4 regions of the Kluyvera sp. CRP genome follow, and region 2 is predicted to be linked to each of the others. Evidence: predicted binding sites of a transcription regulator. Region 2 holds the regulator's gene; each other region holds the start of a gene.
What was found. Region 2 encodes Fur, which represses iron uptake genes when iron is present. Its sites were predicted from a motif close to ATAATAATGAGAACNACTATCAA; they were not measured.
Positions count from the first base shown of each region.

Region 1 (5,385 bases), 1.6 Mb from region 2:
GAGAGCTGACTTCCTTACTTAAGGAACTGCTTGATATGGAAGGCTTTAACGTTCTGGTTGCCCATGATGGCGAACAGGCGCTTGCGCTTCTTGATGACAGCATCGACCTACTTTTACTCGACGTGATGATGCCGAAAAAGAACGGAATCGACACGCTGAAAGAATTACGACAAACACACCAGACTCCCGTCATTATGCTGACCGCCCGCGGAAGCGAGCTGGATCGCGTTCTGGGCCTTGAACTGGGCGCAGATGACTATTTACCTAAACCCTTTAACGACCGTGAGCTGGTCGCGCGTATCCGCGCTATTTTGCGCCGTTCGCACTGGAGCGAACAGCAGCAAAGTAGCGATGCCAGTTCGCCTACCGTAGAAGTCGACGCCCTGAGCCTGAACCCTGGCCGCCAGGAAGCCAGCTTCGATGGCCAAACCCTGGAGCTCACCGGCACCGAATTCACCCTGCTCTATCTGCTGGCACAGCATTTGGGTCAGGTGGTGTCGCGCGAACATTTAAGTCAGGAAGTGCTGGGCAAACGCTTAACGCCGTTCGATCGCGCAATCGACATGCACATTTCCAACCTGCGTCGGAAGCTGCCGGAACGTAAAGACGGTCATCCGTGGTTTAAAACCCTGCGTGGTCGCGGCTACCTGATGGTCTCCGCTTCATGATAGGAAGTTTAACCGCCCGCATCTTCGCCATCTTCTGGTTAACCCTGGCGCTGGTGTTGATGCTGGTTTTGATGTTACCCAAGCTCGACTCGCGTCAGATGACTGAACTGCTGGATAGCGAGCAGCGTCAGGGCATCATGATCGAACAGCACGTTGAAGAAGAGCTGGCCAACGATCCCCCCAACGATTTGATGTGGTGGCGTCGGCTGTTCCGCGCGATTGATAAATGGGCTCCGCCGGGCCAGCGTCTGCTGCTGGTCACCAGCGAAGGCCGCGTGATTGGCGCAGAACGCAACGAAATGCAGATTATCCGTAACTTTATCGGACAGTCGGACAACGCCGACCATCCGCAGAAGAAGAAATACGGGCGCGTGGAGTTAGTCGGGCCATTTTCGATTCGTGACGGTGAAGATAACTATCAGTTGTACTTAATCCGTCCGGCCAGCAGTTCACAGTCTGACTTTATCAACCTGCTGTTCGACCGGCCGCTGTTGCTGTTGATCGTCACCATGTTGGTCAGCGCGCCGCTGCTGTTGTGGCTGGCGTGGAGCCTGGCAAAACCGGCACGTAAGCTGAAAAATGCCGCGGATGAAGTCGCTCAGGGCAACCTGCGCCAGCATCCCGAACTGGAATCCGGGCCGCAGGAGTTTCTGGCGGCAGGGGCCAGCTTTAACCAGATGGTGATGGCGCTGGAACGGATGATGACCTCCCAGCAGCGTCTGCTTTCCGATATCTCCCACGAGCTGCGCACGCCGTTAACGCGTCTGCAACTGGGCACGGCGCTGCTACGTCGCCGCAGCGGTGAAAGCAAAGAGCTGGAGCGTATTGAGACAGAAGCGCAACGTCTGGATAGCATGATCAACGACATGTTAGTGATGTCGCGAAATCAGCAGAAAAGCGCACTGGTGAGCGAGACGCTGAAGGCGAATCAGCTGTGGGGCGAGGTGCTGGATAACGCCGCGTTCGAAGCCGAGCAGATGGGTAAAACGTTCAACGTTGACTATCCGCCGGGGCCGTGGCCGCTGTACGGCAACCCGAACGCGCTGGAAAGCGCGCTGGAGAACATCGTCCGTAACGCGCTGCGCTACTCGCACACGAAAATCGCCGTGAGCTTCTCGGTGGATAAAGACGGCGTTACCGTTCACGTGGACGACGATGGCCCAGGCGTAAGCCCGGAAGATCGCGAGCAGATTTTCCGCCCGTTTTACCGTACCGATGAAGCGCGCGACCGTGAGTCTGGCGGTACGGGACTGGGGCTGGCGATTGTTGAAAGCGCCATGCAGCAGCACCGCGGCTGGGTGAAGGCTGATGACAGCCCGCTCGGCGGCTTGCGCCTGACGCTGTGGTTACCGCTGTACAAGCGAACCTAGAAACCATCGGCCTGCGAATGCAGGCCGATTTTTTTGGGCCATGGGCGTTTGACCGCCTGATGGCGCTGCGCTTATCAGGCCTACTTGCCGCACAATCTTCGGCTGTTATCTTCAATCTTGCCGCTCAGACGACGCTTCTGCATGGTTCTGCTCCAGCTGATGGACAGCCCGGCTGCGCTCAGCAGGCGGTGATACTGGTCGTCATCGAACGGCATATGCCAGGCAATGGCGGCAGCGTCATACACCGAAACATCGCTCAGGCGCGACACCAGCTCCAGCGGAGCGTCAGTGGAAACCTTACCCGGCGCAATCACCCGATACAACCAGCCCACCTTGCCGCTGCGCTGCATCTGAGAAGCCATATCGCTGATAGCAAAGTGGAAATTGAGCTTAAAACACGGAGAACGCGGCTGGGTGACCTGAATCAACGTCTCACCCCAGCGATAAATATCGCCGATAAACACGTTGTGTTCGGTCATGCCTTCCGTCGAAAGATTTTCACCAAAAGCGGGGGCGCAGAACAGCTCGGCCTGTTCGGGGAATTCACGAATCAGCTCGGCATAGTGTTCGCGGGGATAGTGGCACAGCGCGCGGTCGGGGCCGCCGTGGATTTTCTTTTCGGCCTGCTCATCGCCAAGCAGTCCCAGCTCGGTCAGTTCCAGCTCGCCGTCGATTTGCACCTTGGCGATAGCACTCGGGCGGCTGCCGTCATAGTCACGAATTTTGCCAATAAACACGTCAACCGGATAATGCATCTGCTGCTCCTTACGCGGATACAAAAAAAGCGAGTCATCAGACTCGCTTCTACAGACGTGCAATGCAAATTATTTTTTAGCGGCGAAACGCGCTGCTGCTTCGTCCCAGTTCACCACGTTCCAGAACTCTTTGATGTAGTCCGGGCGGCGGTTCTGGAATTTCAGGTAGTAAGCGTGTTCCCAAACGTCCAGGCCCACGATCGGGAAGCCGGAAGCGCCGGAAATGGCTTCACCCATCAGCGGGGAATCCTGGTTAGCGGTAGAAACCACAGCCAGTTTGTCGCCTTTCAGCACCAGCCACGCCCAGCCGGAGCCGAAACGGGTTGCTGCTGCTTTTTCGAATTCAGCTTTGAAGTTGTCAACGGAACCGAAGTCACGCTCGATAGCCGCTTTCAGATCACCCTGCAGGGTGGTGCCTTTTTTCAGGCCTTTCCAGAAGAAGCTGTGGTTAGCGTGGCCGCCGGCGTTGTTACGCAGAACGGTTTTCTTATCCGCCGGCAGCTGATCCAGTTTCGCGATCAGTTCTTCAGCAGACAGAGAAGCGAACTCCGGCAGGCTCTCCAGCGCTGCGTTAGCGTTGTTCACGTAAGCCTGGTGGTGTTTGCTGTGATGGATTTCCATCGTCTGTTTGTCGAAGTGCGGTTCCAGGGCATCGTACGCATAAGGCAGTGACGGCAGGGTATAGCTCATAATCATCTCCATTATTGTCGGGCGGCAAACCTGTAAACGCCGCGTAATCAGTTGGTTCATTATAGTTAATTAAATGATATTGAAAATGATTATCAATGCCGTAGTTTTTATAAGGTTATAACAATTTGTTATGCCCCTGATAACACGCGGCATTCAGGTTAATTGACTGGGATACGACTGCGCTGACGCCACTGCCCCGGCGTCATGCCAATCTCGCGGTTGAACACCACGGAAAAGTAGTTGCTGTCCTCAAACCCACAGCGCATCGCCACTTCACCAATCAGCAGCTCAGTGTGTTGCAACAGGTACTGCGCATGGCAAATGCGCAGCTGGCGCAGGTAATGGTTTACGGTCATGCCGGTCTGGCTGCGGAACTGCTGGCGTAGCGCTCGCTCGCTACATCCCTGCTGCGCACAGAAGGAATCCAATACGAAAGGCCGGTTCAGGCTGCCCGCCAGCGCGGTGAGCAGTTTATCCAGCAACGCTTCGCTTTGCGTTGCCGCCAGATTATCCGTCGCGTAACGATAGCGCTTCAGGCACACCACCAGTTGGGCAAACAGCAGTTCAGACATCTGGTTTGCCAGCGCGTCTTCTTTGCGGCTCTCGTGCTCCAGCTGGGTCATAATCTGCCGCGCCTGTGTCATTCCGGTACTGCCAATGCGCCAGTGCGGCACCCAGGGCGAACCGCGCAATCCAGGAATATGGCTGACCCAGTCAAGATTAAGCTTCAGGCGTTCGGGGCAATAGATAATATTCTGCAAAACCAAATCGTTAACCGAAGCGTAGGAGTGTTTATCTTCGGCACGAATATAGAACAGATCGCCACGGGTAATACGGTAGGGACGGTCATTGAGGATATGCAGGCCGTTGCCGCGCCAGACCAGCACCAGCTCGCAAAATTCGTGGGTATGCTCAGCAAAAACGTTTTGCGGATAACGATCCGCCACCGCGACGGCCTGCGCGGAACTGGCGAAAAACTCGTCTTTTCGAAGGATTAACTGGCCTGACACGCTGATACCTCAACGACTAACAACTCACTATTATTAGCCGTTTTGCGGTAAAAAACGGTGATTGCCTTCGCGTTACTGAAGCAGCGTATCCCGGCCCTGGCGGATATCGCGCGGCGACCAGTTAAATTCGCGACGGAACAGCGTGGAGAAGTGGTTACTGTCACCAAACCCGCAGTGGTAAGCAATATCGGTCACGCTTTCATCGCTGTGGCGCAGCAGGTGCCGCGCTTTAATCAGCCGCAGACGGTTCAGATAACGCTGCGGCGTCAGGCCGGTACAGTGCTTCAACTGGCGGTGCAGCGTACGTAGCGATAGCGAGAACTGCTCGGCCAACCCTTCCCAACATACGTCCTCAGCAAAGTGATCTTCCAGCCACGCCATCAACTGGTTTAGTCGGGCATCGTTATCGATAGCGCCTTGCACCTGACTGCCTTTACGTAACAAGACCAGCAGTTGCATAAACAGAATTTCTCGGTTGGCCAGCGACATCATATCTGTACTGTCATTGGCTTCTTCCATCTGACCCACAATCGCTCGCACCTGCTGTAACGTACTCTGGTTAACACGCCAGTGGGAAGGATAGTGGCCATCGAGTTCCTGCGGCAGCAGTTTGTTCAGACCTGACAAGAACTGGAAAGCATCCGGGGCACGATATAACACGTTGGTCAGACAGAGATTGTCGGTATGTTCATACAGATGGCGATCGACGTCGCGTACGAAGCAAACGGTGCCACCACAAATGGTATGCGGCTGACCATTGAACACATGAATACCCGTGCCGTGCTCAACAATAACAATCTCATTAAAATCATGATGATGCTCAGGAAAAGCCGCCTGAGGAAGTCGAGGTTCGATCGCAACAGGCAACTTACCGGAAGAGAAGAAATCCACG
Region 1 is NZ_CP082841.1:1,030,068-1,035,452, forward strand. It holds gene cpxR (envelope stress response regulator transcription factor CpxR) at 1-668, shown strand, start outside; gene cpxA (envelope stress sensor histidine kinase CpxA) at 665-2,038, shown strand; gene yiiM (6-hydroxyaminopurine reductase) at 2,119-2,856, opposite strand; gene sodA (superoxide dismutase [Mn]) at 2,863-3,483, opposite strand; gene rhaR (HTH-type transcriptional activator RhaR) at 3,642-4,493, opposite strand; gene rhaS (HTH-type transcriptional activator RhaS) at 4,566-5,385, opposite strand, start outside.
Region 1: sodA (superoxide dismutase [Mn]) is a predicted target of Fur. The motif match lies at 3,557-3,579, and genes of this name have one in related genera.

Region 2 (5,385 bases):
GATGTGACCGACCACGACAAATATAAAACCAACCTTTCTCACTCCACCTGGAACGCCAACCTCGACTTCCAGTCGGGTTATGCGGCTGACATGTTCGGTATTGATATTGCTGCTTTTACCGCGATTGAAATGGCGGAAAGTAGCGAAAGCGGTCACCCGAACGAAATTGCATTCTCGTCAAAAAATAAAGGCTATAGCGAAGATTACAGCGGCGATAAGAGCGGTATCAGCCTGTATAAAGCGGCAGCTAAATTTAAACTTGGCCCAACCTGGGCGCGTGCGGGTTACATTCAACCAACCGGTCAAACCCTGCTGGCACCGCACTGGAGCTTTATGCCGGGTACTTACCAGGGCGCTGAAGCCGGGGCAAACTTTGACTACGGCGACAATGGCGCGCTGAGCTTCTCCTACATGTGGACCAATGAGTATAAGGCGCCATGGCATCTGGAGATGGATAACTTCTATCAGAATGATAAGAAGACCAAAGTTGATTACCTGCACTCTATTGGTGCGAAATACGATTTTAAAAATGACCTGGTGCTGGAAGCGGCATTCGGTCAGGCGGAAGGTTATGTCGACCAGTACTTCGCCAAAGCAAGCTACAAATTTGATATCCCTGGCGGCCCGCTGACCACCAGCTACCAGTTCTACGGTACCCGTGACAAAGTGAGCGATCACGGCGTGAACGACATTTACGACGGCACCGCGTGGCTGCAGGCGTTAACATTTGGCTATAAGCTGAACGAAGTGTTCGACTTCCGTCTGGAAGGGACCTGGGTTAAGGCTGACGGTCAGCAGGGCTACTTCCTGCAGCGTATGACCCCGACCTACGCGTCATCTAACGGTCGTCTGGATATCTGGTGGGATAACCGCTCTGACTTCAACGCCAACGGCGAAAAAGCGGTCTTCTTCGGTGGTATGTATGACCTGAAGAACTGGAATCTTCCTGGCTGGGCAGTGGGTGCATCCTACGTCTATGCATGGGATGCGAAACCAGCGACCTGGCAGATGAACCCGGATGCCTACTACAACAAAAACAATACGATCAGAGAATCTGCATACAGCCTGGATGCCATGTATACCGTACAGGAAGGCCGCGCGAAGGGTACCCTCTTCAAACTGCACTTCACTCAGTACGACAACCACTCCGACATCCCAAGCTGGGGCGGTGGTTACGGCAACATCTTCCAGGATGAGCGTGACGTGAAATTCATGGTTATCGCACCGTTCACTATTTTCTGATGCATGATGCGGCAGGGGGAAGCCTCTGCCGCCGCTAAGAGGCTCATCGTATGAAAAAACTGATTATTGTTGCCCTGATGGCCGCTGGCCTTACCGCTTGCGCTCAGCCATCCACGCCGAAAGAAGACAGTAAGCTGAAGGATGCCTACAGCGCGTGCATTAACACCGCTGAAGGCAATCCGGACAAAATCCAGGCCTGCCAGAGCGTGCTGAACGTGCTGAAAAAAGAGAAACAGCATGAACAGTTTGCTAATCAGGAATCCGTACGCGTGCTGGATTACCAGCAGTGTATTCAGGCAACCCGTACCGGTAACGACCAGGCCGTAAAAGCCAAATGCGATAAGATGTGGCAGGAAATTCGCAGCAATAACACCGTGAAGCCATAAGATAAGGCGAATGCTAATAACTGAAAAAACCGCTGCTTGCAGCGGTTTTTTTATGGCTGAATGCGAACGAAGGGCAAAAAAAAACCAACGCATGGCGCTGGCTTTTTAACGAGGGGGGAAGTTACTTCTCTACACCATCGTGAGCATGTTCATCTTCACGGCAGTCGCCTTCAGCGCAGTGGCCATAAAGATAAAGGCTGTGGTTGGTCAGACGAATTCCGTGTTTGGCGGCAATTTCACGCTGGCGAGCTTCGATAGATTCGTCGCTGAACTCGATCACTTTGCCACAGTCGAGGCAAATAAGGTGATCGTGGTGATGCTGCTGGGTCAGTTCGAAAACGGATTTGCCGCCTTCAAAATTATGACGGGTCACGATGCCCGCGTCATCAAACTGGTTCAGGACACGATAAACCGTGGCCAGGCCAATTTCTTCACCCATGTCGATCAGGCGTTTGTATAAGTCTTCCGCGCTGACATGGTGGTTATCCGGTTCCTGAAGAACTTCCAGAATCTTTAACCGTGGAAGTGTGACTTTCAGGCCAGCCTTCTTTAATGCGGTATTATTGTCAGTCATGCGGAATCTGTCCTGTTGCTAAACGATTAACTTCCATCAGCGAAAGTATCACAGAGAATTCACCCGTTTTAATGCGTCTCATTATAGAATGACCCTGGATAAATGAAAACAGCAAGGCTTGGGTAAACTAAGCTTTCAAAAACGAGGCGTCACCGACAAACAGAGCGATGAACCTACGCTAAATCAGAAGATATTGTACAGGTATGCGCTGAAAAGTTAAAAAAATGTAGCTATTATTTTGATTGCTTTTACCTATTAATGAGGCGCGATTTGTTATCGCGCCTCAATATCATCAGGCGTTTTTGATTTCGTCGAGGTGCAGCTCTTCAGCAACCTGCTTAACCCATTTTTCAACGCGTTCAGCGGTCAGCTCCGGCTGGCGGTCTTCGTCAATCGCCAGACCCACGAAGTGGTCGTCATCGGCCAGGCCTTTCGACGCTTCGAAGTGGTAGCCTGCGGTTGGCCAGTGACCAACGATGGTCGCGCCGTTTGGCTCGATGATGTCGCGAATCGTACCCAGCGCATCGCAGAAGTACTCCGCGTAGTCTTCCTGATCGCCACAGCCGAAGAGGGCGACCAGCTTACCGTTGAAGTCAACTTCTTCCAGAGACGGGAAGAAATCGTCCCAGTCGCACTGTGCTTCACCGTAGTACCAGGTTGGGATACCCAGCAGCAGGATATCGTAGCCTGCCAGGTCTTCTTTGCTGCTCTTGGCAATGTCGTGAACGTCAGCGACATCTTTACCAAGCTGTTTTTGAATCATTTTTGCGATATTTTCGGTGTTCCCGGTGTCGCTACCGAAGAAGATGCCAACGATTGCCATGAGTAAAATAACCTCTTGAAACTTAATGATATGGTGGTGGCTTATTGCCCACAGATAAGGGCAATCATAGCAGAACAGAGAAGCGGGCGGAAACAGCTATCGTGCCGTACTGCACACTCTGCTACATGAAAGTGCGTTCTGGGGGGATATTTCAGACTTTCCCTTGTCCGTGCAGCAGCGCCAGTTGGCTCATCAGCATCTCTTCGATGAGTTCGCTGCGGCTCATGTCACGGGCTGCCGCCAGCTCGTTGAGCGCATCAACGGCGTCGCTGTTTAGCTTTAACTCGACGCGCTTAAGCCCACGAACTTTGTCGCGTTTGAGCTGATTGCGCTTATTAATGCGGAGCTGTTCGTCACGCGAAAGCGGATTGGTTTTGGGTCTTCCCGGCCGACGCTCATTTGCGAACAAATCTAATGTCGTACGGTCCGTTTGTTCTTTTGCCATGGTTCTGAGTGACTTCGGGGAAACAAGCTACCGGACGGTGCCCGGTGCAGACAGCGCGCAATCATACAACAGTGGAACCCGCACGCCAACGACCACGGCCATTCTGGCGCGCGGTCGATGCATTTTTAATCACTCAGCGAGGTAACGGCGAATGGCGCGCAGCACGGCGTCCGGTTTTTCGGCGTGAACCCAGTGACCCGCCCCGGCAATCACGTGCGCTTTCGCCTGCGGGAACTGCGCCAGCAGATCGTCACGATAGGCTTCGGTGATATACGGTGAATTGCCGCCGGGAATAAACAGCGCAGGGTGTTCCCAGGCCGGAATGGTTTCCCAGCCGACGATATGGGGATATTGCTCCCACAGCACCGGCACGTTAAAGCGCCAGGCACCGTCAACAAACGACTTCAGCAGAAACTGAATCACGCCTTCTTCATGCAGATACTCGCGCATCACCGTGGCTGCCTGCTGGCGCGTGGAGACGCCCGCGCTGGTGACGGCGTTAATGGCGGCAAAAATCTCATCATGACGACGCACGTGGTAATCCACCGGCGCAATGTCGATTGCCACCAGGCGGTCGATGCGCTCCGGGGCCAGCGCGGTCAGCGCCATCACCGCTTTTCCGCCCATTGAATGGCCGATGAATGTCGCTTTCTCAATCTGGTTGGCGTCGAGAGTATCGAGCAAATCCTGCGCCATGGCCGGATAGCTCATATCGTCGGAACGCGGCGACAGACCGTGGTTACGCATGTCGACCTGAATGACATCGTGATCGGCAAGCAGGTCGCGGGCGAGAATGCCGAGGTTATCCAGGCTGCCGAACAGACCGTGGACCAGGACGATGGGGGAATTATTGTGCAGGTTTTGTGCAGTTTGCGCTCGGAAATTCAATTTCATAGCAAAGTTCTTTTTTTCGCATTGTCGGGTTAGGGTATCATGTTGAACATTCTAACGCTCAGGGGCAAGTGAGGAACTCATCCGAATTTTGCCGTGCCCCTGGTTTGGCGCTACCCGCTGTTGGGTTTTGACTTTATAATCCCAATAAACTGTATTCAGAAAAATTATCGCACCGGATTAAGATGAAAACGATCGAAGTTGATGACGAGCTCTATCGCTATATTGCAGCCCACACTCTGCGCATTGGCGAGAGCGCGTCCGACATTTTACGGCGTATGCTGAAATTCTCCGCCGCTTCCCAGCCCGCAGCCGTCGCTGCCGCGCCGGTCGTCAAAGCAGAAACGGTTGCCGCTCCGGCGCCCGCTGCTGCCCCCGTTGCTGAGGTGAAAACGGTTAAATCCGCCAAAGATAAAGTCCGTGCCATGCGCGAACTGCTGCTCTCCGACGAGTATGCAGAGCAGAAGAAAGCGGTAAACCGCTTCATGCTGGTGCTGACCACGCTGTACTCTCTGGACAACAATGCGTTTGCTGAGGCAACCGAATCCCTTCATGGCCGTACCCGCGTCTACTTTGCTGCCGACGAGCAAACGCTGCTGAAAAACGGCAATCAGACGAAACCAAAACAGGTTCCGGATACGCCATACTGGGTCATTACCAATACCAATACGGGCCGTAAATGCAGCATGGTCGAACACATCATGCAGTCAATGCAATTCCCGGCGGAATTGATTGAGAAGGTTTGCGGTACCATCTAATACTGACAATCTAACCCTTGCATAAGAAGGACCAGGCAATGGCAAACCATACCCGTGCGGGTCAACCCGCACAGCAGAGTGATTTGATCAACGTCGCTCAACTGACGGCCCAGTACTACGTGCTGCAGCCGGACGTGAGCAATGCGGAACACGCGGTGAAATTCGGGACCTCCGGTCACCGCGGTAGCGCAGGTCGTCACAGCTTCAATGAAAAGCATATTTTGGCCATTGCTCAGGCGATTGCTGAAGAGCGCGCGAAAAATGGA
Region 2 is NZ_CP082841.1:2,623,961-2,629,345, forward strand. It holds gene chiP (chitoporin) at 1-1,242, shown strand, start outside; gene chiQ (ChiQ/YbfN family lipoprotein) at 1,293-1,628, shown strand; gene fur (ferric iron uptake transcriptional regulator) at 1,750-2,202, opposite strand; gene fldA (flavodoxin FldA) at 2,495-3,025, opposite strand; gene ybfE (LexA regulated protein) at 3,177-3,470, opposite strand; gene ybfF (esterase) at 3,600-4,364, opposite strand; gene seqA (replication initiation negative regulator SeqA) at 4,547-5,119, shown strand; gene pgm (phosphoglucomutase (alpha-D-glucose-1,6-bisphosphate-dependent)) at 5,158-5,385, shown strand, end outside.

Region 3 (5,385 bases), 1.0 Mb from region 2:
CTGAACGCGCACGGCCGGTACCTTTCTGGCGCCACGGCTTTTTGCCTGAACCAGTTACTTCAGCACGAGTCTTCTGAGCACGAGTACCCTGACGAGCACCAGCTGCATAAGCAACAACAACCTGGTGAACCAGCGCTTCGTTGAAATCACGACCGAAGGTAGTTTCGGAAACAGTCAGCGCGCTCTGCGCGTCTTTCAATACTAATTCCATTGCTATCCCCTTACGCCTTCACAGCTGGTTTAACGATCAGGTCGCAACCGGTCGCACCCGGAACACCACCTTTAACCAGCAGCAGGTTGCGCTCAGCGTCAACACGTACTACGTCCAGGCTCTGAACAGTAACGCGTTCGTTGCCCAGCTGACCTGCCATTTTCTTGCCTTTGAACACTTTGCCCGGAGTCTGGTTCTGACCGATAGAACCCGGAACGCGGTGAGACAAGGAGTTACCGTGAGTAGCGTCCTGGGTACGGAAGTTCCAGCGCTTAACGGTACCAGCGAAACCTTTACCTTTAGAGGTACCGGTTACGTCAACTTTTTTAACGTCAGCAAACAGTTCAACGCTGATGCTCTGACCTACGGTGTATTCTTCACCATCAGCCAGACGGAATTCCCACAGGCCGCGGCCAGCTTCTACGCCAGCTTTAGCAAAGTGGCCAGCTTCCGGCTTAGTTACACGGTTAGCTTTTTTAGCACCAGTGGTAACCTGAACAGCGCGATAGCCATCGTTAGCCAGATCTTTGATCTGAGTAACGCGGTTTGCTTCAACTTCGATAACGGTTACTGGGATAGATACGCCATCTTCAGTGAAGATGCGGGTCATACCCACTTTTTTACCGACTAAACCAATCATTGTATCAACCTCTCAATCGCTCGATGACCTGATTAACCCAGGCTGATCTGCACGTCTACACCGGCAGCCAGGTCCAGACGCATCAGAGCATCAACGGTTTTTTCAGTTGGCTCAACGATGTCAACCAGACGCTTGTGAGTACGGATCTCGTACTGATCACGCGCGTCTTTGTTAACGTGCGGAGAGATCAGAACGGTGAAACGCTCTTTGCGGGTCGGCAGCGGGATCGGACCACGGACTTGCGCACCAGTGCGCTTAGCAGTCTCGACGATTTCCGCGGTTGATTGATCGATCAGACGATGATCAAACGCTTTCAGGCGGATACGGATTCTTTGGTTCTGCATGAGACCAGAGCTCCAATTATTTTATAGACGAAATAGTTACTCCTCAAACCCATTACGATTGATGGGAGAGTGTAACCGTTCTTACAGAGTTCCCCAATTGGGAACATTGTCTGGTATCGCTTACGCAGTACCTGGTTCAGATTGAACCGCCTGTCAATATTAGACAAGCCCGCGCATTATACACAAATACCCATGTGAAGCAAGCCGTGTTTATAAATTAATCACCATATCCTGCAGCGCGCTACGCAAAACGATGTGCAAACCTACAAGCTCGCCTCTTTGTCCGGATGACGCCTCGCAGTCAAAGAGATTCCCTTTTGCCAACCTCCCCCCTCCCTTTGCACACTGCATCCACTTTTCCAAACCGGACTTATAATGATGACACTTTTCGATCTACCCTTCTTTATTCTTTATACGCTGCTCAGCGGCGCCCTGTGCTGGCATGACGCCCATACCGGTCTGCTGCCAAACCGCCTGACCTGCCCTTTACTGTGGACTGGGGTGCTATTCCAGCTCAGTCTGCATCCGGCGGCTCTCAGCGATGCGCTTTGGGGGGTGTTTGCCGGCTACGGCATTATGAGCATGTTTTACTGGGGATACAGAGCAATACGCAGGTGTGAGGGCTTAGGGTACGGGGATGTAAAATATCTTGCGGCCCTGGGGGCGTGGCACGGGTGGCAATCATTACCGGTACTGCTTGTTACAGCCTGCGCAATGGCCGGCACTTACATCCTGAGTCAGGCCATCTGGAGACGGTCAGCACAGACAATAAAAAACCCGCTGCCGTTCGGTCCATTTCTGGGGGCTGCGGGTTTTATTATCGCCGGCCTGGCGGCGATTAATCTTCAACTTTAATTTGCGACTGCAGATAATTCTGTAGGCCAATTTTGCCAATCAGATCCAGCTCCGTCTCCAGCCAGTCGATATGGTGCTCTTCTTCGGTGAGTATCTCGATCAACATATCGCGGCTCACGTAGTCATGGACGCTATCGGCGTAGGCAATGGCTTCACGCAAATCTTTTGCGCCGTCCAGTTCCAGTTTTAAGTCAGATTGCAGCATTTCTTCGACATCTTCGCCGATATGCAGCTTGCCAAGATCCTGAAGATTGGGGATCCCTTCAAGAAACAAAATACGCTCGATGTACTTATCAGCGTGTTTCATTTCATCGATGGATTCGTGATATTCAATATCGTTGAGGCGCATCAGGCCCCAGTTTTTGAACATTCTCGCATGGAGAAAGTATTGATTGATTGCGACAAGCTCATTTCCCAATAATTTATTGAGATAATTTATAATCTTAACATCACCTTTCATTATATAGACCCTCCGCTTCCACTTATTGAAGCGTAGAACGGCCTACGGGGATGTCAAAAAAGAAATCCGGCTTCAGGCAATCTCTTTGAACTCTGGCATTTGCATTAATTCGTCTTCCATCACCTCTCGGGCTGCACGAACACACTTACCACATTGATTTCCAATAGGAATACATTTTCTCAATTGCTGGAAAGACTGCGGATGAAACTGGCGTACTGCCTGGCGAATTTTTTTATCGCTGACGCCATTACACAAACAAACGTACATACCCACTCCCGTTCAATTTCTGAACAAAGTGTAAGTGAGAATAATTATGATTACAATACCGGAACGAAAAACAACGAGGAAATACACGAACAAATCGTGCGCAATACAGGCGGAATAAAACCATAAAAAGCAAAAAGGGCGCCGAAGCGCCCTTTTTAAGCTCAAAGCTAATTAATAAATAATTAGCTCATTACTTTAGCAACAACGCCCGCGCCAACGGTACGGCCGCCTTCACGGATTGCGAAACGCAGACCGTCGTCCATCGCGATCGGGTGGATCAGGGTAACAACCATTTTGATGTTGTCGCCCGGCATTACCATCTCTACGCCTTCCGGCAGTTCGATGGTACCAGTCACGTCAGTAGTACGGAAGTAGAACTGCGGACGGTAGCCTTTGAAGAACGGAGTATGACGGCCGCCTTCGTCTTTGGACAGGATGTACACTTCAGATTCGAACTTGGTGTGCGGCTTGATAGAACCCGGCTTAGCCAGTACCTGACCACGTTCGATTTCTTCACGTTTGATACCACGCAGCAGAACGCCAACGTTCTCACCAGCACGGCCTTCGTCCAGCAGTTTGCGGAACATTTCAACGCCAGTACAGGTAGACTTAGCAGTCTCTTTGATACCAACGATTTCAACTTCTTCGCCAACTTTGATGATACCGCGCTCTACACGACCGGTAACAACGGTACCACGACCGGAGATGGAGAATACGTCTTCGATCGGCAGCAGGAACGGCTTGTCAATCGCACGCTCTGGTTCTGGGATGTAAGAATCCAGGAAGCCAGCCAGTTCGATGATTTTCGCTTCCCACTCTGCTTCGCCTTCCAGCGCTTTCAGAGCAGAACCACGAACGATCGGAGTGTCGTCGCCCGGGAAATCGTACTGGGACAGAAGTTCACGAACTTCCATTTCAACCAGTTCCAGCAGCTCTTCGTCATCAACCATGTCGCATTTGTTCAGGAACACGATGATGTACGGAACGCCTACCTGACGACCCAGCAGGATGTGCTCACGAGTCTGCGGCATCGGGCCGTCAGTCGCAGCAACAACCAAGATCGCGCCGTCCATCTGAGCAGCACCGGTGATCATGTTTTTAACATAGTCGGCGTGCCCCGGGCAGTCTACGTGTGCGTAGTGGCGGGTCGGGGTGTCATATTCAACGTGGGAAGTGTTGATGGTGATACCACGAGCTTTTTCTTCCGGAGCGTTATCGATCTGGTCGAAAGCACGAGCAGCACCGCCGTAGGTTTTAGCCAGTACGGTGGTGATTGCAGCGGTCAGGGTAGTTTTACCGTGGTCAACGTGGCCGATGGTGCCGACGTTAACGTGCGGTTTTGTACGTTCAAATTTTTCTTTAGACACGGCTATATTCCTTACTATAGTGCTCTCCCCTTTGGAGAGAGCACGGGACTTAGGTTTTAATCCTGTGGATTATTTACCACGGGCTTCAATAACGGCCTGAGCAACGTTGTTCGGCGCATCGTCGTACTTCAGGAACTCCATGGAGTAAGAAGCACGGCCTTTGGTCAGTGAACGCAGCTGAGTCGCATAACCGAACATTTCGGACAGCGGAACTTCAGCGTGGATCACAACGCCAGTCACGTTGGATTCCTGACCTTTGAGCATACCACGACGGCGGCTCAAGTCACCGATAACGTCACCAGTGTTCTCTTCCGGAGTCTCTACTTCAACCTTCATGATCGGCTCAAGCAGAACTGGTTTCGCTTTCTTAAAGCCATCTTTGAAGGCGATAGAAGCGGCCAGTTTAAACGCCAGTTCAGAGGAGTCAACGTCATGGTAAGAACCGAAGTGCAGACGAACACCCATGTCAACAACCGGGTAACCAGCCAGCGGGCCAGATTTCAGCTGTTCCTGGATACCTTTATCAACGGCCGGGATGTATTCGCCAGGGATTACACCACCTTTAATGTCGTTGATGAACTCGTAGCCTTTCGGGTTGGAACCCGGCTCCAGCGGGTACATGTCGATAACAACATGACCGTACTGACCGCGACCACCAGACTGCTTAGCGTGTTTACCTTCGATATCGGTAACTTTCGCGCGAATCGCTTCACGGTAAGCAACCTGAGGTTTACCGACGTTCGCTTCAACGTTGAATTCACGTTTCATACGGTCAACGATGATGTCGAGGTGCAGCTCACCCATACCGGCGATAATGGTCTGGTTAGATTCTTCATCAGTCCATACGCGGAATGACGGGTCTTCTTTAGCCAGACGGCCCAGAGCCAGACCCATTTTTTCCTGGTCAGCTTTGGTTTTCGGTTCTACTGCGATGGAGATTACCGGCTCAGGGAATTCCATACGTTCCAGAATGATCGGCGCATCCGGGTCACACAGGGTGTCACCAGTGGTTACGTCTTTCAGACCGATTGCAGCAGCGATGTCGCCCGCGCGAACTTCTTTGATCTCTTCACGTTTGTTAGCGTGCATCTGAACGATACGACCGAAACGCTCACGTGCAGCTTTCACGGAGTTCAGTACGGTATCACCAGAGTTAACCACACCGGAGTACACACGGAAGAAGGTCAGGTTACCAACAAACGGGTCGGTAGCGATTTTGAACGCCAGTGCAGAGAACGGCT
Region 3 is NZ_CP082841.1:1,586,099-1,591,483, reverse strand. It holds gene rplD (50S ribosomal protein L4) at 1-211, opposite strand, end outside; gene rplC (50S ribosomal protein L3) at 222-851, opposite strand; gene rpsJ (30S ribosomal protein S10) at 884-1,195, opposite strand; gene K7B04_RS07370 (A24 family peptidase) at 1,571-2,050, shown strand; gene bfr (bacterioferritin) at 2,034-2,510, opposite strand; gene bfd (bacterioferritin-associated ferredoxin) at 2,583-2,777, opposite strand; gene tuf (elongation factor Tu) at 2,960-4,144, opposite strand; gene fusA (elongation factor G) at 4,214-5,385, opposite strand, start outside.
Region 3: bfd (bacterioferritin-associated ferredoxin) is a predicted target of Fur. The motif match lies at 2,812-2,834, and genes of this name have one in related genera.

Region 4 (5,385 bases), 810 kb from region 2:
GAAAAGCAAGAAATAAACCCTTCAATGTCATGAGCGTTATATGCGTCAAACTGGGCTTGGGCGATCGATTCTACGGACATACAGGCGCTCCCATTATTGATTTATTATGCCTTATCATTGCATATAAAATCATATGAAGGGCGAGGGCACAAGATGGATTTTATTCTGTGATGTGTTGTGAACGCTGTTTATGTCTGGCGCAGTAGGGGGGGGTATAGAAGCAGAGCTTTATCTGCCGGAATCTCAATGATAAAACCCCTGTAATCTGACCCAGATTTACCCACGAGTGAATGGAAAATCCGCTACGGTGGGACTTTTTTATATCTGTAAATGATCATTACAGCCTGGATGTGTACAATATCCTTTTTGCTTTAGGTCATGTCATGAAAAAAATTATATTTGGGTTTGCTGCATTATTATTGATGAACACCGCACAAGCCGCTAATCAACCGACGATATTCGTTTTCAAATGTGCCCCTGAGCATTCTAAAAAAAGCACCATAGTCACCTGGCAGGATGTAGAAAAAGAAGATGGATGGCACCGCTATGCCAGTTGGAAAGACCGACTGGGTGACCATTACGGTATTGAGCTCTATTTCAACGGCTCTGTTCCAAACGATGAGGGTCAGCTTGAAGACATCTATGTGTTTGGCAATATGAACGCTGCAAAGATGATAGCGGGGCCTGCGGTGACAATGACTTTCAATAAGAAAGCTAAAAAATTAACTTACAGCATTACTAACGATACAGTAGGTTCTGATGTTAGAACGCCGATCGAAAAGGGGAACTGTATTTTAAGCGATAAAGGTTAAACCTTCTTATTTAACGTTTCTTATTTTTATCCCCTGAAGCTGCCTGAGGCAGCTTTTTTCATTTTCAGGCTTCGGAAAATCCTCGATGTGTTGTTGTTAAATCTGCCCGAAAGGCTGAATTTCGTGCATACCGCTCTCGCATCAACGTGAGGAGATAGAGATAGTCAACATAAGCAACCTCGGCTGGAGCAAGGTTACGGTGCTTCAATATGAAGCGGAGTCTGTGGTCAATTCGAAGTATGGCCATTACGACAAGGGTCTACGTTCTGTTCATGTCTTGCTACGCCGGGTGTTTTTTTGAAAGTGCCAACACCGTTGCTAAGGCGCGAGCGCCGGCGAATCTGCTGAGTTTTGCAAGTAGATAATGACGCCTAACAGATGATATAGAGCAATTATTAACAAAAAGAGCCATGCTAACCTATGTCTCCTTTCTGATGGTTCTATAAAAATGAAAATCATTTTAGCTGGGCTTGTTATGATATCTCCGATGATGGTCATGGCCGATTACGCTCCTTTTGATGTACAACATCCTATGAATTTTGAATGTCAAACGGGAGTGACAGTTCATGTTGTTGATAACAAACATGTTGTGATTAATGGTGATTTTGATGCGGAAATTTCAGCGCTTAGCGCCGATCGTCTCCAGGCGCAGGGGCACCATGGGAATCCCTCGCTGACAACCACTATAGATTTGAGATTTATGGGCGGTGGTTATTATTCACTTTTGACAACGGAACTAGATCAAACGAATTCTAAGGGGCCGTGGGATGATAAAGTGCTCGGCTCAACAGCTGTCATATGTACCCGAACAAAGTAAGTGATGAGATGATTAAGAATCTAACATTCGTATTTTTGGTAAGCGCCATCCTTTCAGGATGTGGGGGCGCAGTGAACAGTTTTATGACTGGATACACAGAGTCTGTATTAGGAAAACGTCCAACGAAAGCTGAACTAGATGCAGAGCTTAAAAGTACGATAGGTTGGAGCGATTTGCAGTTAGTTCAGCAATTAGGCCCACCTGAAAAAACATATGATGTTGATGGTCACAGATTTCTCTCTTACCAAGCCAATTACAATGTAAATCGGCCAGGCAAAGCTCCTGACTATACCACCGTTGTGCAGGGTAATACGGCCTACACAACAAGTACTGGGGGCAGGGCAGGTGGGACAGTAAATTATACATGTACGATTATTTTTGAGTCAGTAAATAGTAAAATAATTAATGCCAATTACTCTGGTAATGGTTGTACGTACTAAGTTAACTGAGTGAATTCTGCATAGTGGCATACCAGACCAGTGCAACATGGTGTGCCAGAACTGAAAGTCTGGCCCTGATTTTAGTTCGAGAACAACCCCATAACTCATTGATAATCCTCTAACCCCTTGATTCACAGAACACGCCAAAACCGATTAAATAAATAGGTATTGGCTATGCATCTTTAGCGCTCCTTCATTTTTTGCCCGGCATCCATCATAAATACATTATTTTTCAATTCATTATAAAAAATTCGCTATCCCACTCACGCGTGACGACAGGGTCTATGCTTATAAAAAGGCCTGAGGAAAGGGGGCCGCGTGGAATATCCCCACGCGGCGCGGGTTGAAGTGATAATCATTATCACTAACATAACGTTAACCCTTTGTGGCTCCACTGATGAGGTAGACCTATGGATTTACATTCAGGAACCTTCGATCCCAACGATGTGACCTGGCGTGGCATTACGCTGACGCCGTCGGCCGCGGCGCATATTCGTGAGCTGGTCAAACAGCAGCCAACGATTCAGGGCGTGCGTTTAGGGGTGAAGCAGACCGGTTGCGCGGGCTTTGGCTACGTGCTGGACGCGGTAAGCGAGCCGGATAAAGACGATCTGTTGTTTGAATCCGACGGCGCGAAGCTGTGGGTGCCTTTACGCGCAATGCCGTTTATTGACGGCACGGAAGTGGATTACGTGCGCGAAGGTTTGAATCAGCTGTTCAAATATCATAATCCGAAGGCGCAGAACGAATGTGGCTGCGGCGAAAGCTTCGGAGTATAGGCGGTACATGATGACGCGTAATACTGACGCAACTGACGATGTCCAGACCTGGGCCGGTGGCCCGCTGAACTATAAAGAAGGGTTCTTCACCCAGCTGGAAACCGATGAGTTGGCGAAAGGCATCAACGAAGAGGTGGTGCGGGCGATTTCTGCCAGGCGCAACGAACCGGAATGGATGCTGGAATTTCGCCTGAAGGCTTACCGCGCCTGGCTTTTGATGGAAGAACCGCACTGGCTAAAAGCGAAATACGATTCGCTGAATTACCAGGATTACAGCTATTACTCTGCGCCGTCCTGCGGGAACTGCGACGATAGCTGCGCCTCTGAACCCGGCGCGCAGCAGCAGACCGGGACCAGCAGCTTTTTAACCGATGAGGTGGAGGCCGCGTTTAACCAACTGGGCGTGCCGGTGCGTGAGGGGAAAGAGGTCGCGGTTGACGCGATTTTTGATTCTGTCTCGGTCGCGACGACCTACCGGGAAAAGCTCTCGGAGCAGGGCATTATCTTTTGCTCGTTCGGTGAAGCGATTCACGAACATCCCGAGCTGGTCAAACGTTATCTCGGCACGGTGGTGCCGGAAAATGACAACTTCTTCGCCGCGCTGAACGCCGCGGTGGCGTCGGACGGTACCTTTATTTATATCCCCAAAGGCGTGCGCTGCCCGATGGAACTGTCGACCTATTTCCGCATCAACGCGGAGAAAACCGGCCAGTTTGAACGCACCATTCTGATTGCCGATGAAGGCAGCTATGTCAGCTACATTGAAGGCTGCTCGGCCCCGGTACGCGACAGCTATCAGCTGCACGCGGCGGTGGTGGAGGTGATCATTCATAAAGACGCGGAAGTGAAATATTCCACCGTGCAGAACTGGTTCCCCGGCGATAACAATAGCGGCGGGATCCTGAACTTCGTGACCAAGCGCGCGCTGTGCGAAGGCGAAAACAGCAAGATGTCCTGGACACAGTCGGAAACGGGCTCGGCGATCACCTGGAAATACCCCAGCTGCATTCTGCGCGGCGATAACTCGGTCGGCGAGTTCTTCTCGGTGGCGCTGACCAGCGGCCATCAGCAGGCCGATACCGGCACCAAGATGATTCACATTGGCAAAAATACCAAATCGACCATTATTTCGAAGGGGATCTCCGCCGGGCACAGCCAGAACAGCTATCGCGGTCTGGTCAAAATCATGCCGACGGCGACCAACGCCCGTAACTACACCCAGTGCGATTCGATGCTGATTGGCCCTGACTGTGGCGCGCATACTTTCCCCTACGTGGAGTGCCGTAATAACAGCGCGCAGCTGGAGCACGAGGCCACCACGTCACGTATTGGCGAAGATCAGCTGTTTTACTGTTTGCAGCGCGGGATTAGCGAAGATGATGCTATCTCAATGATCGTCAATGGATTTTGTAAGGATGTTTTCTCGGAACTGCCGCTGGAGTTCGCCGTGGAAGCGCAAAAACTGCTGGCTATCAGCCTTGAACACAGCGTCGGTTAAGGATTAAGGGAAACGATATGTTGAATATCAATGAATTACAGGTCTCCGTTGATGAAAAAGAGATCCTGCGTGGCGTGAGCCTGAACGTGCGCCCGGGCGAGGTGCACGCCATTATGGGGCCGAATGGCTCCGGGAAAAGTACGCTCTCCGCGACGCTGGCGGGCCGAGAAGACTACAGCGTAACGGGAGGATCTGTGACCTTTAAGGGGCACGATCTGCTGGCGCTCTCGCCAGAAGAACGCGCTGGCGAAGGCATTTTTATGGCCTTCCAGTATCCGGTTGAGATCCCCGGCGTGAGCAACCAGTTCTTCCTGCAAACCGCACTCAACGCAGTACGTGCTCATCGTGGCCAGGAGCCGCTGGATCGCTTCGACTTTCAGGATCTGATGGAAGAGAAGATCAACTTACTGAAGATGCCAGCGGATTTGCTGACCCGCTCGGTCAACGTGGGTTTCTCCGGTGGTGAGAAAAAGCGCAATGACATCCTGCAAATGGCAGTGCTGGAGCCAGAGCTGTGTATTCTGGATGAAACGGATTCCGGGTTGGATATCGACGCGCTGAAAATCGTCGCCGAAGGGGTTAACGCGCTGCGCGACGGCAAGCGCGCCTTTATTATCGTCACCCATTATCAGCGCATTCTGGACTACATCAAACCTGATGTCGTCCACGTGCTGTACCAGGGGCGTATCGTAAAATCCGGTGATTTCCGGCTCGTGAAACAACTGGAGGAGCAGGGCTATGGCTGGCTTAGCGAGCAACAATAGCGCATTGCAACAGTGGCATGCGCTGGTTCAGGCGCGCGGTGGTCAGGCATCACCTCAGGCGTTAGAGCATCTCCAGCAGCTGCATCAGCTTGGTTTACCGACGCGTAAAGATGAAGACTGGAAGTACACCGCGCTGGATAAACTGCTGGCTAGCACTTTCGTCGCCCCGGCGCTGCCCGCATTGACGGATGAGCAGCGCGACAGCCACGCGGTTGCGCTGGATGCGTATCGGCTGGTGTTTGTGGACGGTCAGTTCGATCCCCGTCTTAGCGACG
Region 4 is NZ_CP082841.1:3,432,822-3,438,206, forward strand. It holds gene K7B04_RS16225 (nuclear transport factor 2 family protein) at 1-80, opposite strand, end outside; gene K7B04_RS16230 (hypothetical protein) at 291-812, shown strand; gene K7B04_RS16235 (hypothetical protein) at 1,261-1,629, shown strand; gene K7B04_RS16240 (hypothetical protein) at 1,638-2,069, shown strand; gene sufA (Fe-S cluster assembly scaffold SufA) at 2,480-2,848, shown strand; gene sufB (Fe-S cluster assembly protein SufB) at 2,859-4,346, shown strand; gene sufC (Fe-S cluster assembly ATPase SufC) at 4,364-5,110, shown strand; gene sufD (Fe-S cluster assembly protein SufD) at 5,085-5,385, shown strand, end outside.
Region 4: sufA (Fe-S cluster assembly scaffold SufA) is a predicted target of Fur. The motif match lies at 2,418-2,440, and genes of this name have one in related genera.